One region of the Sporosarcina sp. QA0331 genome, then DNA from elsewhere that is predicted to be linked to it. Evidence: predicted binding sites of a transcription regulator. Region 1 holds the regulator's gene; the other holds the start of a gene.
What was found. Region 1 encodes CtsR, which represses protease genes until heat stress. Its sites were predicted from a motif close to ATGGTCAATAAAGGTCAAACA; they were not measured.
Positions count from the first base shown of each region.

Region 2: a site for CtsR is predicted at 5,815-5,835, ahead of AC0L13_RS05325 (ATP-dependent Clp protease ATP-binding subunit). Genes of this name have one in related genera too.

Region 1 covers NZ_CM147850.1:3,700,263-3,709,214, reverse strand. The annotation lists gene AC0L13_RS18900 (bifunctional homocysteine S-methyltransferase/methylenetetrahydrofolate reductase) at 1-1,096, opposite strand, end outside; SAM riboswitch class I at 1,210-1,316, opposite strand; gene AC0L13_RS18895 (histidine kinase) at 1,431-1,616, shown strand; gene AC0L13_RS18890 (biotin transporter BioY) at 1,752-2,348, shown strand; gene bioB (biotin synthase BioB) at 2,345-3,349, shown strand; gene AC0L13_RS18880 (hypothetical protein) at 3,388-4,092, opposite strand; gene AC0L13_RS18875 (hypothetical protein) at 4,235-5,911, shown strand; gene AC0L13_RS18870 (CtsR family transcriptional regulator) at 6,526-6,996, shown strand; gene AC0L13_RS18865 (UvrB/UvrC motif-containing protein) at 7,025-7,588, shown strand; gene AC0L13_RS18860 (protein arginine kinase) at 7,578-8,660, shown strand; gene clpC (ATP-dependent protease ATP-binding subunit ClpC) at 8,837-8,952, shown strand, end outside.
Region 2 covers NZ_CM147850.1:1,120,224-1,129,175, forward strand. The annotation lists gene AC0L13_RS05290 (fumarylacetoacetate hydrolase family protein) at 1-192, shown strand, start outside; gene AC0L13_RS05295 (YisL family protein) at 575-949, shown strand; gene AC0L13_RS05300 (alpha-amylase family glycosyl hydrolase) at 1,152-2,603, shown strand; gene AC0L13_RS05305 (DegV family protein) at 2,677-3,528, opposite strand; gene AC0L13_RS05310 (Cof-type HAD-IIB family hydrolase) at 3,552-4,370, opposite strand; gene AC0L13_RS05315 (prolyl oligopeptidase family serine peptidase) at 4,559-5,320, shown strand; gene AC0L13_RS05320 (metal-sulfur cluster assembly factor) at 5,371-5,679, shown strand; gene AC0L13_RS05325 (ATP-dependent Clp protease ATP-binding subunit) at 5,851-7,992, shown strand; one part of gene AC0L13_RS05330 (IS3 family transposase) at 8,051-8,919, opposite strand; one part of gene AC0L13_RS05330 (IS3 family transposase) at 8,919-8,952, opposite strand, start outside.

The sequences.
Region 1 (8,952 bases):
TGCTAATGCGAGGGGAGGCAAGGGAATTGTCCGCCATTGTGACGGCATCTACACCGGCTGCATATAATTTATTCGCTCCTTCGAAGTACTGCTCGGTTTCCAAATGGCGAGGGGTGTCGAGCTCTACGATGACCGTTCGCTCTGTCTTCGCTTTTATGTGAAGCGGTTCGTGTTTTGCAGGCTCCGCTTCCCGGATGACGATTGGCTTTTGTGGCGTGACGGTCTTTTCCGTTATCGGCGGCAATCCCGCCAATTGCTTTTTCGCAGCTGCAATATGTTTCGGCGTAGTTCCGCAGCATCCGCCGATGAGACGTACACCCTCTTCACGAAGAAACGTTGCTGCACGACCGAAATAGTCTGCTTCAGACGCGTAGACGATCCGGCCTTCCTCGACGTCGAGCAAGCTTGCATTCGGGGCTGCTGATAAGAATGCCCGCTCTGGAATTGTCACTTTTTCAAAAGCTTGAATCGTATGGTACGGGCCTAGCCGGCAATTAACGCCGACAATATCTGCACCTATTGATTCCAATTGGTGAAGGGCATCATTCAGATTCATCCCATTTTGCAAGATGCCGGGCTCATCCATTGCCACTTGTGCAATGAGTGGAATATCCGTCAGCTTTCGCAATTCAGTGACGACGGCCGATAGCTCTTCAAAATCATAATATGTTTCCAACAACAGTCCGTCGGGATCGCCGGAAAGCAAAACATCTGCCTGTTCGCGCATCATCGTCAACACTTCGGCGATAGAAGCGTCGCTTTTCCGGATGCCGCGCAGTCCTCCGATTGTCCCGAGCACATATTGATTGCCAGGAGTTGCTGCACGCTTTGCAATCTGAATCGCTGCCTCGTTGAATTCCTTCACTCGGTGCTCTAAACCGTAGCGGGCGAGCTTAAGGGAATTGGCGCCATATGTATTCGTCTGAATCACATCCGCCCCCGCGTCGATATACTCTCGATGGATCTTCTCAATGATTTCCGGCTTTTCAACGTTCAATTCCTCATAACTAAAGTCAATGCCATATGAATAAAGCAGCGTCCCCATTGCGCCATCTGCCACTAGTACATAATCTTTCAACCGATCAAGCAATCTCATCAGAATCATCCTCTCTTCAACTCTGCATATTCTTATACAAAAAATTTCGACAGCAATGAAAAATAAAAAAGCCTTCGCTAAAAAAGAAGGCTTTACAAGTGAAATCTCGCTCCTTCTCATCTGTCAGGCCGAAATGAACCCGCTGGAATTAGCACCTGACCGAAAACGGCTGGTTGCTGAAGCTTCGACGGGCCAGTCCCTCAGCTTCTCTTGATAAGAATTTGATATGCAGTTGTTTGAATAATTTAAAACATCATATCGTTAAATGTCTGCTACGTCAATAGGTGAATTGTGATAGAATAGGCGTATGAACAAAAAGTAGAAGGTGAATTCGTTGAGGATCTTCAAATTTTCCATTCCGATTGCACTCCTTGTCGCTGGAATTTCATGGTGGATGCTCCATAAGGATCATCAAGAAGTGCCGGGGATGTCAAGAGTGTGGATTACGGTAGGTGCAGCTATCTTAAGCGGCTTGATTGCCCATTTTTTATTTCCGAAAAGTGAAGACAAGAAGCGTTAATACAGAAATCGATAGCGACTCATGCTGTCGGTTTTTTTATTTATTTGATTTAGGTTAACTTAATTGAAAATGAAGTTGACACATTTTGAGTTAACTTATATTCTATAGTAGATAACTCAAATTACGAGGTGGATTATGACAACAGCTTCAGTGAAAACGAAAAGCGGGATGAGTGCGCTCAGTCTCGTCTACTGTGGGATGTTTGCGGCATTGATGATGATCGGGGCAAATATTACTACGTTCGTCCCATTTCTAGTAATTGGTGGGGTGCCGATCACTTTACAAACATTTTTCGCCGTGTTGGCGGGACTTCTGCTCGGTAGCCGGCTTGGGGCAACTGCGATGACGGTCTATATGATCGTCGGCTTGGCGGGGGCGCCTATTTTTTCAAAATTCCAAGGCGGGTTCGGCTTCATTCTAGTACCGACCTTTGGCTTCGTCGTCTCGTTCATATTCGTTGCGTATATTGCGGGGAAAATTGTTGAGAGGAACGGAAGTTTGCAGAGCTATGTCATTGCCGCTTTGGTTGGTATGAGTGTGAATTATCTGTTCGGAACGAATTGGATGTATGCCGCTTATAAACTTTGGGCTGCGGCGCCTGACGCCTTCACCTATAAGGTGGCTTGGATCTGGATGGTACCGCCGTTGCCGAAAGACATACTTCTGGCGATTTTAGCTGGGATTTTCGGCCACCGGATGTATAAGGTGTTGAAAGTGAGGCGTACGCGTTGACGAACTATGAGGAGTTGGCAGACCGTGTTCTTGCAGGTGATGTCTTATCAAACGTAGAAGCACGTACAATTCTGGATAGCCCGGACGATGAGCTGCTTCCATTGCTGCATGCGTCCTATAAAATTCGAAAGCGTTATTTCGGGAATAAAGTGAAACTCAACATGATCATTAACACCAAATCCGGCTTATGCCCGGAAAACTGTGGATATTGTGCACAGTCGATCGTATCAAAAGCACCAATTGAAAAATACGCAATGATGAAGCAGGAAGAAATTGTGGCGGGTGCAGAACGGGCGGTGTCCTTGAATGCGGGTACGTATTGTATCGTTGCAAGCGGGAGGGGACCGGTCAACCGGGAGCTTGAAATCGTCATTGATTCCGTCAAGGAAATTAAGGCGAAGCATAGCAATATGACTGTATGCGCTTGTTTGGGCATCTTGAAACCTGAACAGGCAAAACGTTTGAAAGAAGCTGGCGTCGATAGGTATAACCACAACATCAATACATCTGCCGCGCATCATAAAAGCATAACGACGTCTCACACGTATGACGACCGTGTGAATACGGTGGAACTGGCGAAGGAAGCAGGGATCTCGCCTTGTTCAGGCGTGATTATCGGCATGCGGGAGACGAAGGAAGACGTTATCGCGATGGCGCGCAGCTTGCATGCGATGGATGCCGATTCGATTCCTGTGAACTTCTTACATGCGGTGGATGGGACGCCCCTCGAAGGAACGAATGAGCTGACGCCGCGCTATTGCTTAAAAGTGCTTTGCTTGTTCCGCTTTATGAATCCGACTAAGGAAATCAGGATTTCGGGTGGACGTGAAGTGAATTTGCGCTCACTTCAGCCATTCGGCCTCTATCCTGCAAATTCAATATTTGTTGGAGACTATTTGACGACGGCCGGTCAGGAAAGTGACCGGGACCGGCAAATGCTCGAGGACCTTGGATTTGAAATCGACATGGCGCCGTTGGTGAAACAACCGGTTACGAATTGATTATATTAGTAAAGGGCGATCCTTCAAGTTGATGAGTCTCAACTTGGTGGGTTGCCCTTTTTCATTGATGGCGGCTGCCATAAAGAAAAGTCCTCTTGCTGCATGAAATACTCCTTCACCGAAATCGAACCGTCAAAAGGTATTGCTTCAATCGTTTCGAGCATGTCGTCAAACTGAGCTTCTGTTACTGTGGAAATGTTTCTGTTCGTTATTCGTGCAGGAAGTTGATGTTCCTTAATCGTTTTAACCCATTCTTCCAGCGATGGCTCACTGATGATGACCGTCTCGGAATATTTCATATTCCCATTTTCCTCTCGATATCGATAAAGAAGACGTGCTCCGATATAATCGTTTTTCCTTCCTTTGAACCCGGGATTCGTCCATAGGCCGATAAGCAGATCGGTTATTTGGTCGTAGCGGAAAGTGATGGATTTCGTTTCGCCGGTCCACTCATTGGCGAAATAAAGTGTGTAGCCATCTCGTTCCTCCACCTTTGTGAACGTTGTCGGCCCTTTTTGCCGGGGCAGCTTTAGAAGTTGAATGCATATCCATCCGATGAATAGGGAAATGCCGCCGAGCAGGGCTGCCAGTAGCCACTCTCCATCCAAAAATGTATCTACGGCCAAGTATAATAGAACGATGCCAAACGCTCCGAAGCCGATAAGGGCTAGATAATAATAAACTTTTTTAGCTGCTGACATTTTGCCTGGCAGCTTATCGGTGCTAAAAACATTCGTCTGCATAATAACTCAACTCCTTTCTCTCATATCTTGTACGGAAGTTCGGGGCGGTAGGATTCAAAAACTTGGTCAAAAAGATGAATCGTTTCGCTGCTTCATCCGTATAGTTAGGGGAGATTAATTTTTAATAGAAAAGAGTGTTCACATGATAAATTTACTGCTATTTTCAATTGTCGTCGGTATCGTTTCCGCGATGGTGATCGTGCCGTTCACGTCGGTTTCTAAAGAAGGGAAGCCAGCCTTTAATCGAATTGGTGCATTGTCAGCAACCGTAGTGCTCATGGCGGTTCTCACATTCGCCCTTTATTACGTCACGAATCTGGATAGGAATTGGACGTCGTTGTGGGCGTTATTCCTTGTCGTAACTGTAGCGGGAGTCGTGCTTGCAACTGGGAAGGAACGAAGCGCCAAAATTGTCCTGTTATTGGCTGCGTTAGCGGGAAGTGCGTTCATCCTTAGTGCGCCGCTATTCAATGCAAATCAAAAATATAAAGCGGTCGAAATGGATCAACAAGTGGAAATTAAGGCGTTTGATGAAACGAAGACGCCTGCAAGTGTACCACCAAAATTTGCTCGAAATAAAATGAAGAAAGCATTCGGCCAAGTGCCGAATACGAGTTATTATGAGCTTGGCAACTTGCAGATTCAAAAAGTGGATGGAAAGTTTGTCTATATCGCGCCTGTCGAGTTTTCGGGATTCTTCAAATGGATGAATGGGAAGACGACACCTGGCTACTTCACGATGAGCGCGACCGATTCGGCAGACAATCCGAAGTTCGTGAAAACAGAAATGGCTTATACACCTTCATCGTACTTCCACAAACAAGTGGAGCGACATATGCGGATGGCGGTGCCGGATCTCATCTTTTATGGTGATGTGCAGCTTGAAATTGATGATGATGGAAAACCACATTATATACGTTCCTATGGGGAATTCATTACAGCGAGAAACGGTTTTGATGTCCAAGGGGTCGTCATGGTAGATCCGGGTACGGGTGAAGTGAGCCAATATCCGCTTTCGAACGTCCCTGAATTTATCGATGGGGCGGTTTCACCCGAAGCGGTCAGCTTGCAAAACAGCTACTTCGGAAAATACGTCCACGGATTCTGGAATTCAGTCGTCGGGAAGAAGGATGTGAAGCTGCCTTCAGATGAAGGGACGGAGTCGAATGTCAGTCCGGTGTTCGATGAAAATGGCCATATGTATTATTTCACTGATTTCACAAGCCCGAAAGAAGGCGTCGACTCGATGCTTGGCTATGCATTGACGGATGGCCGCACGGGCGAAGCGACTTACTATACCGGTAATCTGGAAGAGTCGTATATGGACTCGCAAGGTACGCTTCAAATTATCGAAAAGAAATTTATCGAGAAGAAATGGACCGGAGAAATGCCGGTGCTCTATAACTTTTACGGGGAAGCGAGCTGGTTGACGCCGGTTCTTGACTCAAACGGCTTCCTGCAAAATTACTTCATCGTTTCGGCAGCAAACCCAGAAATCTCCGTATACGCCAATTCACCGAATGAAGCATTGAGGCTTTACAAAACAGCCTTGCAACGGGGCGGAAGCACAGTCGACGGCAACTCGAACGCCGAGGAAGGAAAAGCGTCTGTCAACGTCGTTAGGGTCTATAAGGAACGCGCTGGCGACGCCACAATTGTGTCGATCCTTGCCGACGACGGACAGAACTATATCGTTTCCACAGAATCTGTTCCATTGGCAATCTACATTCAGGAAGGAGACCACCTTGCCATCACCTATTACGAAACGGGCGAGCTCTTCCTGCCGGTTAAGGAACTAAAAAACGCTACGATTGAATAAAAAAGGCAGCTTCCGAAATATCGGAGGCTGCCTTTATACGTTTATGAGCGATTACGCCGAATTATGAGCCGTTCGTAGCGTTTATGCGCGTCTACTTCGGGTTATGGACTTTTACAACGTTTTATGGACATTTCTAGCGATTTATGAACTTTTACGACGGATTATGAGCTTTTCTGGCAATTTATTATTGGGAAAGGGTGTAAGGAGTTTGTTCAAAAGGGCAGACTGCACCTATGCGAAAATAACAGCCGTTTGCCTCAACTGTTACGGACCACCCTTTCGAACAGAACCCACGAAGAGGAAGAAGAGGTCAGACAAAATCCTCAACTACCTTATTACCCTATTTTTTAAACCTTAAACATTAACAGCTGACAAATTTACTAGCTGTTAATTGAAGCGAAAGGCGGCGACTCCTGCGAAAGCCGTTACGAAGAACGGCTTTTTCGAGTAAAAGCGTAGCATTACGAGCAGGGACGCCCGCGTCCGCCTGAAGCGAAAATCAACTTTTTCTGTTAATTTGCATATAAATTGCACGCAAGATGTATTTTCATGTACAATTAAGTCAAAGATAGTCAAAGTCAATGGCTTAGCACCGAGAGAAAAGAGGTGACATCATGCGAAACATTTCTGACATTATTGAAGGGTATTTAAAGGCGATTATCGAAAAAGAAGATAGCGGGACTGTGGAAATCAAACGGAGTGAAGTCGCGGAAAAATTTCAATGCGTACCTTCGCAAATCAATTATGTCATCAACACCCGCTTCACCGTCGAACGCGGATACGCAGTCGAATCAAAGCGCGGAGGCGGTGGATACATCCGGATTTATCGCGTCCAGACGAATTCGCATAAGGAATTACTTGAACATATTTTAGAAGGAATACAACATGGCGCGACATATGCAATGGCTGAAGGAATCATCTACAGGCTGTTGAACGAAGAAGTCATTTCGGAGAGGGAGTCTAGGCTCATTTTAGCTGCGGTGGACCGGACGACGCTCTACTACCCACTACCGGAGCGCGATCTTATCCGGGCGCGGATTTTGCAGGCGATGCTAACGACCCTGATCTATAAACAGCTTGAATAGAGAATTCGACGAATACGAGGTGCAAAATATGCTATGCGATAATTGCAAAGAACGACCGGCTTCTGTGATCTTCACCCAGGAAGGCATGGGCGGGTCTACGGAACGTCATCTATGTGAGAAATGTGCGTTCCAAACACAAATGTTTCATTTTGACCCGAATCAGGAACCGTTGTCGATCCAACAATTCCTTTCCCACTGGTTTGGTGGAAGTGAATCAATGCAGCCTTTTCAGCAGTCAAGGGAAAGTACGCCGGAAGGACCAACATGCCCCGACTGCCAATTAACGTTCAGGAAATTCCTCGATATCGGCAAATTCGGTTGTCCAACGTGTTATGACTCGTTCAGGGAGTATTTGCCACGAGTTTTCAGCAAGCTCCATAACGGGCATACGACGCACGTCGGAAAAATACCGGTCTCCTTCAATGAACGATTTGCTTTGAAAAAGAAAGTCGAGGAAATCAGGCTGAAAATGCAGGAAGCGATCGAGGAGGAACGGTTTGAGGATGCCGCCGCATTGAGGGATGAAGCGAATGCACTGAAAGAGCGTTTAGCGGAATGCGGCAATGGAGGTGGAGACAGCGATGTCGATTAATAAATTCATGAAAGGTGCTGTCACTGGATGGATGACGTCGCATGGAGAGCATGCGGATATCGTCATGTCGACAAGGATCCGCTTAGCCCGGAATTTAAGAGGATATCGATTCCCGATTGCGTTCACAATTGAAGAGGCACAGAAAGTAGACTCGCAAGTTTCGGCCGCCTTGCTTACTTCCGACGAAAAAGGGTATGCCTATATGAAGATGTCGGAACTTCCGGCGACAGAAAGACAAGTGCTCGTTGAAAAGCATTTGGTCAGCCCGCAATTGACAGACCCGAAGCGCCATGGAGCGGTCGTACTGTCGGAAGACGAGACGTTGAGCATCATGTTGAACGAAGAGGATCATATCCGCATTCAATGCATCTATCCGGGATTCCAGCTTGAAAATGCCTATGAGCATGCAGACTCTGTCGATAACTATTTGGAAGATAAACTTCCGTATGCTTTCGATGAAGATTTCGGCTACTTGACGAGCTGTCCGTCAAATACGGGCACAGGAATGCGGGCATCGGTCATGATGCACTTGCCTGCTTTGACGATTACAAAGCAAATTGAGCGTATCATTCCGGCCATATCAAGGCTCGGCATGATTGTCAGAGGCAGCTACGGAGAGGGAAGCGAAGCGCCGGGCAATATTTATCAGGTTTCGAATCAGACGACTTTGGGCAAACCGGAGAAAGAGATTCTTTCCGATTTGAAAAATGTAGCGCTCAGGCTTATCGCCCACGAGAGGCGTTCGCGTGAACTTCTTCTTTCCAAATCGCGTATTGCACTAGAAAACAAGCTTTTCCGCTCGCTTGGCATCATCTCGTATGCGAGATTGCTGCCTTCCGGGGAAGCGGCGCGCTGTCTATCAGACGTTCGTCTAGGCATTGATTTGGGAATTATCGAAGATGTCGACATGTCCATATTGAATGAATTAATGATTTTCATGCAACCTGGATTCCTTCAGCAATATGCAGGGTCGGAATTGACCGCGGAAGAAAGGGATATATTTAGAGCTAATCTATTCCGTGAACGTTTGCGGTCGGAGCAACAAAGGGAAGAAAATAATAAAGAAAACTGAGCAATACTTTTGCAACGGACTTTTCTTTTTATTATACTTACGTCAAAGATAGTCAAAGTCAATTTATTGGAATTGGATTGCTACCTGATCTATTGGAATAGAGTAAGAGGAATTCCTATTCTTCATTTTCAATAGTGGGATAGGATAGACGTTATCTATAGAAGGAGTGGAAGAATATGATGTTCAATCGTTTTACACAGCGGGCTCAAAAAGTCCTGCAGCTTGCACAAGAAGAAGCGATCAGACTGAAACATGAATCCATCGGCACTGAGCATATCTTATTGGGTCTCAT
Region 2 (8,952 bases), 1.6 Mb from region 1:
ATGATTTTCAAGATCGACGAATTGATTGCCGAAATCTCGAAATTTGTTACGCTCGAGCCGGGCGACGTCATTTTGACAGGCACGCCTGCAGGGGTCGGAAAAGGATTTAATCCGCCGAAATTCCTGAAAGCAGGCGACACGGTGAAAATCTCTGTAGAGGGCATCGGGACGCTCGTCAATCGCTTTGTATAAGCTCGTTTCCTACTCTGGAAAGCTTTTCTATGTTAGTATAAAGAAGACTTCATCTTTGTTCAGCAAAGCACTCCTATTTCTATAGGTAGCTAGATGTATCCCAGCTATTTTTACTCAATGGGTATTCAAATTCCTGTTGAACAAAGATAATGCCTCCGGCGGATGTCACGGATTTTGAAAAGAGTTTAGGAAGGCAGGCAACCTTCGCCGCGTCCTGATAGTGCCTTAATTTCTGCACAAAATACAGAAATACGGCAAATCGAACCCTTCGCAGTTCGATTGGCAACGGTTGCATGACCAACATCCTGTTGGCCTCAAGCCCAAATCAAAATCCGGACGCAATTACGCCGAGGCGAAATTGATTATTGATGAGGTGAACAGTTTGGACTTTTTATCGAGCACGCCCCATTTTCATATTTTCACATGGGTCGTCGGCATTATCATTTTCCTCGTTTCGGCAGTGATGGCGAACGGCACAAAAGGAAAAAAAATTACGCACATGATTGCACGCTTATTTTACATTCTTATCCTTATTTCTGGGGTCGCCCTCTTCATAAAAGGGATGGACTACGGTAGAGGAGCAGAATACGGCATTAAATTCCTGCTCGGTCTATTGACGATCGGAATGATGGAAATGGTTCTTGTCCGCTCTGAAAAAGGGAAGAAAGTGACAACGTTCTGGATTTTGTTTTTCGTCTTCCTTTTTGCAACAATGTTCTACGGCTTCAAATTGCCAATGGGCTTTGAATTTTTCTAATATGAAATAAACATGGGAACCGTCGGTAAAATTGCCGACGGTTTTTTTTGGTGTGTTACCGCTAGACTTCGAGTACGCCCTCCGCTTTTGGTTATTCACAAATTCGCCCCATTTCTAATGGATTTTTCATTCCATTACATGGCGGGGCGCGTTTTGTTTTGTTAAAATGGCAAGAGATAGCTTGTCTGAGGAGGCTTTTTTCGTGAAAGGGAAACGTTTGATTGGCGTAGCTGCCATTTTTTTATTGTTCATTTCTACAATCATGCCTGCTGCCGCTTCTGCCAAGGCCGAGCGCGACATACTGGATGAAAGTATATATGACCTGCTCGTAGACCGTTTCAATAACGGCGCACGCAATAATGACATCGATGTCGATATACATAATGGCAACGCCTTTAATGGCGGCGATTTCGCCGGTGTACAAGCGCGATTGCAACATATTATCGATATGGGCTTTACGATGATTTCGTTAGGACCGGTCTTCAAGACGGAGACGTATGATGGAAACGGCGTTCTATCCTATTCCGAATTGGAACCCCATTTCGGTACGGGAGAAGAATTGGATGCGTTAGTCAAGGAAGTCCATGATAAGAAAATGAAAGTGATTGCCGATTTTCCTTTAGGGAAAGTGAGTGCGGAACATGAATGGGCGAAAGGACAGACATATAAGTTCGTCCATTCCGCAGATGGCACGGTGGATTGGAATCAGTCCGATGAAAACGTCCAGAACGCTTTAATCGATGCGGCGGTAGATTTTATCACAACTTACGATCTGGATGGAATCCGACTGACGAAGCTCGACGGTTTTGATGAAGCGTTCCTGAATAAAATGATCGACGCAGTCCATGACGCTAAGGAAGGCGCTTACGTATTGACGAATGAAAAAAGCGGGGCCGCTTTTGACCTGCAGCCGAGCGATGAAAAAATGGAAGCGCTACGGCAGTCATTCGTCAGAGCAGATCCGGATTCAACTCCGCTAAATATTTTCAAAGATAGCGAAGAACGCGGATTGCTACAGTACGATGATTTGACGGGACCGCGTTTCACGTATGATATCGTGGAAGCCCGGATGTTCCCGCCGACCCGTTGGAAAGTGGCTGCAACTGCATTATTTACGCTTCCTGGTGTACCACTTATGACATACGGAACGGAAATAGCAGTCAACGGTAAAGAAGCACCTGAAAGCCATCCGCTTTTCAATTTTAAGACGGACATGGAATTCAAGGATTTAATCGGCAATTTGAATTTGCTCCGTAATGAATCGGAAACTCTTCGAAACGGTAAATTCGAATTGTTGCATAATGAAGATGGCTTCCTCATCTACAAACGGACTTCGGAAGATGAAACATGGTTGATCGCCATTAACAACACATCGAAAACATCGAGTTTGGCAATTCCTGCCGAAAAGATCGGTGCGAACAAGAAATTGCGTGGAGTATTGGATGGCGATCTAATTAGGGAATCTGATGACGGCATGTTCCGTGTCGTCTTGGACAGAGAACTTGCGGAAGTGTACATCGCAGATGATGATAAAGGATTCAACACTCCTTATTTGATTGCGTCAATTCTCGTTTACGTTCTTTTCCTTGGTTTCTTGTTCCTCGTCATTAAAAAAGGACGAGAAAACAGGCGAAAGGAAAAGGAAACGGCATAATGAAATGAAAATGCCTTTTCGGACTTGGTGGCGACCATGTCTGAAAAGGCATTTTATGATGGAGATTATTTTATTAATTGACTTTATTCAAAAAGAAAATTGCAATCGTACCAGGCCCTGAATGTGATCCGATAGCAGATCCAATCATATGAATTTCGACATTTTTCGGCTGTAATTTCTCTTCGATAAGTGCTTTCATTTCAAGAGCTGTGCTTTCGTCATCCCCGTGACTGATGGCGATTGTCTGTTTCGAAAATTCGACTCCCCGTTCCTCCATCAGTTCAATGATGCGACGAAGCACTTTTTTTCGGCCGCGGTGTTTTTCAATCGGAACGAGCTTTCCGCCTTCGACATGAAGGAGCGGTTTAATGTTCAATAGGCCGCCGATGAATGCGCTCGCCTTCGATACGCGTCCGCCTTTCGCCAAGTAATCGAGATCGTCGACTGTGAACAGATGCTCCATATGGGCAGCCATGTCACGGATTTTACGTTCAATCGTTCGTACATCATCGCCTGCATCTCGTAAACGGACTGCTTCCTTCACGAGAAGGCCATGTCCTAGAGAAGCGCAGCGTGAATCGATAATGACGAGGTTCATGCTCGGATTTCCTTCTTTCACTTGGTCCTTCATCATAACAGCTGTATTATACGTGCCTGATAGCTCGGACGAGAAAGCGATGTACAGGCCGTCTTCTCCCGATGCGGCAAGCTCTTTCCAAGTGGAAAGAAACAGTTCGGGTGATGCTTGCGATGTTTTTGGATGCTTTCCGTTACGGATGGCGCTATACACTTCCTTGGAATCAATCTCAAGGACATCATCGCCTTCCTTGTCATCGATTAACACACGTAATGGGAGAAGCGTCACATCGTTTTCATCAAAAAATGATTTCGGCAAATCTGAACCACTGTCAGCAAAAATTCTCATTGTAAGGTCCCCTCACATTCTTTTTATATTTTGTTTGTTAATAATAACCGTTCTTTCAGTACTTCGGCAATTCCATCTTCGTTATTTGTCAACGTCACTTCATTAGCAATGGATTTCAGTCTATCTATCCCGTTGCCCATCGCGACGCCGACACCTGCGTAATCGATCATTTCGAGATCATTGTCTTCATCGCCGAAAGCGATAATACGCTCCCGCGGGATTCCAAGATATTTTGCGACATGCGAAATGCCGACTGCCTTATTCAATCCGTGGCGTACAATTTCAATGACATCCCACGGTGCACCCCAACGCCTATGATCGATCGCTTCAGCGTGTACTTCCGCCAAATGTCTCCTGATTGAATCAACATTATTTGGATCTGCTTGAATAAGCAAACTCGTAGGCTCGACTTGCAAAGATTCGCGGATATCGCCATGTTTGATGACCGGAGCTCCGAAACTGAGAATATCCAAAAGCTTTTCATCATGATATTGCAAGTATACATCGTCCATCACTTCTGCAATGATATTACTAAAACGGAAATCCTGCATCGCTTCGACGACGTCATTTACAACGGGAAGAGCGATAGTTTCGTGGACCGTTTTCCATGAACGGTCGGTCGGGTTGTGGACGAATGCTCCATTAAAGTTGACGATCGGTGTATTTAGGCCAAGCTCGCGGTAGTACATAGAACTTGCACGATACGGCCGGCCGGTCGCAATCATCACTTGATGGCCTTGTTCTTCCGCCCGCTTTAATGTATATGCAGTTTTCTCCGAGATCACTTTTTCGTCCGTTAGCAATGTCCCGTCCAAGTCAAGGACAATCAAATGCGGTTTCATAGTTCCGCCCCCTTTGAAAAGTTTCTTTGTTGTATACCCAATTCATCAAGCTTTTGCAGCTTGCTATTATAATGTCCAGTTTATCGTTATCTATCTTGGCAAGTCAAAACATTCCGGCAGAAAACCGTCCTTTTTGTTTTTCTAGTAAAACTTTGGTACGATTTAGAAAAAGTACAGAAGGTGTTCGAATGATTGTCAAAGAGGAAAATTGGAGCAATATACCATTACTGCATATTGTGGATGAAACTATGGAAAATAGCAATATACCTACTGTCATCTTTCTGCACGGTTTTACGAGTGCCAAAGAGCATAACTTGCATTACGCATATAATATCGCGAAGAAGGGATTCCGCGTCCTGTTGCCTGAAGCTCATTTACATGGTTCGCGGGATGAAGGTTTGGATGAAGTCCAATTGAGCTTGCGTTTTTGGGAAATCGTCCTCACATCGATTGAAGAAATGGATGTGCTATATAAAGAGTTGAAGGAGAGAGGCGTTTCGAAAATCGGAATGGGCGGCACTTCAATGGGTGGCATTACTACGCTTGGCTGCTTGACCGCTTATCCGTGGATTGATGTAGCGACAGTAATGATGGGAGCACCGGGATATGTAGAGCTTGCCAAAGCACAAATGTCTCAATTTGAGCGTCGCGGCTTCAAATTGCCGATTACCGACGTAGAACGGAAATCACTTCTTGATACACTCGCTATTTTTGATTTAACGAAACAAAGACAGAAGCTTAACAATCGTCCCGTATTCTTTTGGCATGGACAAAACGATACGACTGTCCCGTTTGAGCCGACATTTAACTTCTACAATGCAGTGAAGAAAGATTACGCGGATGCACCTGAGCAATTCGAATTTTTCAAAGATCCGACTGCAGGGCACGCAGTTTCAAGATCTGGCATGCTTCGGTCGGTTGATTGGTTCGCATCTTATTTGAATGAATAAGCCATCCTTGCTATGATGAAGGCAGAACAGATTCGGAAAGGGGAATTTCAATGAATGATGATATGAAAGGCAGCTTAATGGGTGCCTTGGAAAACGTGATCGATCCCGAGCTCGGAATTGACATCGTCAACTTGGGACTCGTCTATGATGCAGAACTGGACGAAGAAGGTACAGCTAAAGTAACAATGACATTGACATCACTCGGTTGTCCAATGGGACCTCAAATCGTCGCCAACATTAAACAGGAACTACAAGAGTTGCCTGAAGTGAAAGACGTGGATGTCAATATTGTTTGGAATCCGCCATGGTCAAGAGAAAATATGTCACGCTATGCAAAAATGGCGCTTGGCGTGCGTTAATTAAAACAAGAAAAAGGTTGTTTGACTTATCGTCAAGCAGCCTTTTTTCTGTTGTGTTTAATAAAAATAGCAAAGGGAAAAATGGAAACAGATTGCTTTACTTATAAGAAGAAAAAGCATATAATTTAATTAATCAAAGATAGTCAAAGTCAAACGATGAGGTGATTGTATATGAGAATGGATGGCGTACAAGAAGACCAACGTACACCACTTGAACAATTTGGCCGAAATCTAGTTGAAGATGTGAAAAACGGCAAAATGGATCCAGTCATCGGACGGGATGAAGAAATTCGGAATGTCATTAGAATATTATCAAGAAAAACGAAAAACAATCCCGTGCTGATCGGGGAGCCTGGTGTCGGTAAAACAGCGATTGTCGAAGGGCTTGCCCAACGGATCGTCAAAGGCGACGTACCAGAAGGGCTGAAGGATAAGCAGATTTTTGAATTGGATATGAGCTCGCTCATCGCCGGCGCCAAATACCGTGGGGAATTCGAGGAGCGGTTGAAAGGCGTTTTAAAACAAGTGAAGGAAAGTGATGGAGAGATCATCCTTTTCATCGATGAAATTCATACAATTGTCGGGGCAGGCAAGACAGAAGGCGCGATGGATGCCGGAAATATGTTGAAACCGATGCTTGCGCGCGGTGAACTGTATTGCATCGGGGCGACGACGCTCGACGAATACCGGATGTATATCGAGAAGGATCCGGCATTGGAGCGCCGCTTCCAACAAGTTATGGTGCGCGAACCTTCCGTTGAAGATACGATTTCAATCCTTCGTGGCCTGAAAGAACGTTTTGAACTGCATCACGGCGTTCGCATCCATGACCGCGCATTAGTTGCGGCTGCGACATTATCTGACCGCTATTTGACGGAACGGTTCATGCCGGACAAAGCGATTGACTTAATGGATGAAGCAAGTGCAATGATCCGGACGGAAATCGACTCGATGCCGCAAGAACTTGATTCTGTCACTCGACGGATCATGCAGCTGGAAATCGAGGAACAGGCATTGCGGAAAGAAAAAGATGCGATTAGCCAAAATCGTCTTGAAGCATTGCGCACCGAGCTGCAGGAGCTGAAAGATTCTTCTGCCGGTATGCGGGAGCAGTGGAACAAGGAGAAAGAGGCGTTGCGCGATATCCAAGCGAAACGGGAAGAGCTTGACCGTTACCGCCGTGAATTGGAAGATGCGCAAAATCGTTTTGATTTGAATAAAGCCGCTGAACTCCAATATGGCAAAATTCCAGAGCTTGAAAAACAACTTCAAGAATTGGAATCGCCGCTTGCGAATAGCTCGGACAGCCGTTTGCTCCGGGAAGAAGTGACAGAGGACGAAATTGCAATGATCGTTGCTCGATGGACGGAAATTCCGGTCACCAAGCTCGTCGAAGGGGAACGGGAGAAATTGCTCCGACTCCGAGAAACATTGGAAGAGAGAGTTATCGGTCAAGACGATGCCGTGCAGCTCGTCACAGAAGCGGTTTGGCGTGCACGTGCCGGCATTAAGGACCCCAATAAGCCAATCGGATCCTTCCTGTTCCTCGGTCCTACCGGCGTAGGGAAGACAGAGCTAGCGAAAACACTCGCTGCAACGTTGTTCGATTCGGAAGACCACTTCATAAGAATCGATATGTCCGAATATATGGAGAAGCATAGTGTATCTCGTCTCGTCGGAGCGCCTCCGGGTTATGTGGGCTACGAAGAGGGCGGACAGTTGACGGAAGCGGTACGACGGAATCCTTACTCGGTCGTGCTTCTTGATGAAATCGAGAAAGCGCATCCTGATGTATCGAATATTCTACTGCAAATATTGGATGACGGCCGGATTACGGACAGCCAAGGGCGTCTCGTCAATTTTACAAACACTGTCGTTATCATGACGTCCAATATCGGTTCCGCATACTTGCTGCAAGGCCAGTTTGATTCGGATGAGCATGCCGCAGAAGACTTGGTCATGGCAGAGCTGCGCCGCCATTTCAAACCGGAGCTGTTGAACCGGATGGATGATATCATCATTTTCCATTCGTTATCAGGCGATTCATTCCGTTTGATTGCACGTAAAATGCTCGAGGATCTTGTTAGACGGCTCGATGAACAAGAAATCGACTTGGAGTATAGCGATGATGTGCTAGACTGGATTGTCAAGGAAGGAACGGACGCCGAGTTTGGTGCAAGACCGTTGAAAAGATTCATTCAACGCCACGTCGAAACTGTCGTCGCGAAAGAGATCATTAAAGGCGACTTGAAAGATGGCCAGAAATTAGTGTTGAAGTTGGAAGATGGAAAAATAAAGATTGAGAAACAATAAAAAAAGCCTTGGTGCACGGCACTGACTATCTTTTTTGAGACAATTAAAAAACACCTTATTATGCAGCCAGTTGTCGGTATTGTACCGGCGATTGGCTGTTTAATTTCGTTTGGATGCGGATATTGTTATAATAAGTAATGTATTCTTCGACAATTTGAATCACATGCGCATTCGTTGTGCGATGGATTCCGTCGAGGTAAAACGTTTCCGACTTTAGCGAGGAGTGGAACGTTTCGATTGGAGAATTATCAGCGGGCGTGCCTTTTCGGGACATGCTCATGGTAATTCTCTTTTCTTTTACTGCCTTTTGATAGGCATATGATGTATAAACCGAACCTTGATCGCTATGCAAAATACAGCCTTCCGGCAAGTCAGGTAATTGATGCAACGTATCCAGCACAAAGGCAGTATCCTGGATGGAACCGATGGTCTGGGCTACAATTTCTCCATTGTAGACATCTAGGATACTTGAAAGATACATCATAGATTGCCCGAAGGGCAAGTACGTAATATCCGTCACTAGCTTTTCCAAGGGTTTAGACGCAGTAAAATCCCTCGCCAACAGATTCGGTGCGACATATGCAGGCTGCCCAGTACGTTTCCGTTTCTTCACTTTTACACGGCACTGCCAACCATGTTTCTGCATGACGCGCTGTACTGTCTTCTCGCAGGCCCCAGGAAACAGTTCCGCAATCTTCCGGTAGCCATATATGAATTTATGCTTCTTACACAATTCCCCAATCTGTCGATTCCGCGCCTCCTTTGGCGTTTCGTTCCCTTCTTGAGCTTTCCAGCGATAATACGATGATCGACCGACGCCCAAGTGTCTGCAGATTTCTCCTATAGTCATATTTCCACTTAATTCTTCCACTAACTGAATCACAACTCTTGGCGCCACTTCCTTTCCAATTCCGCGTACTTTTTTAACACTTCCACCTGTTGTTTCAGATATCGATTTTC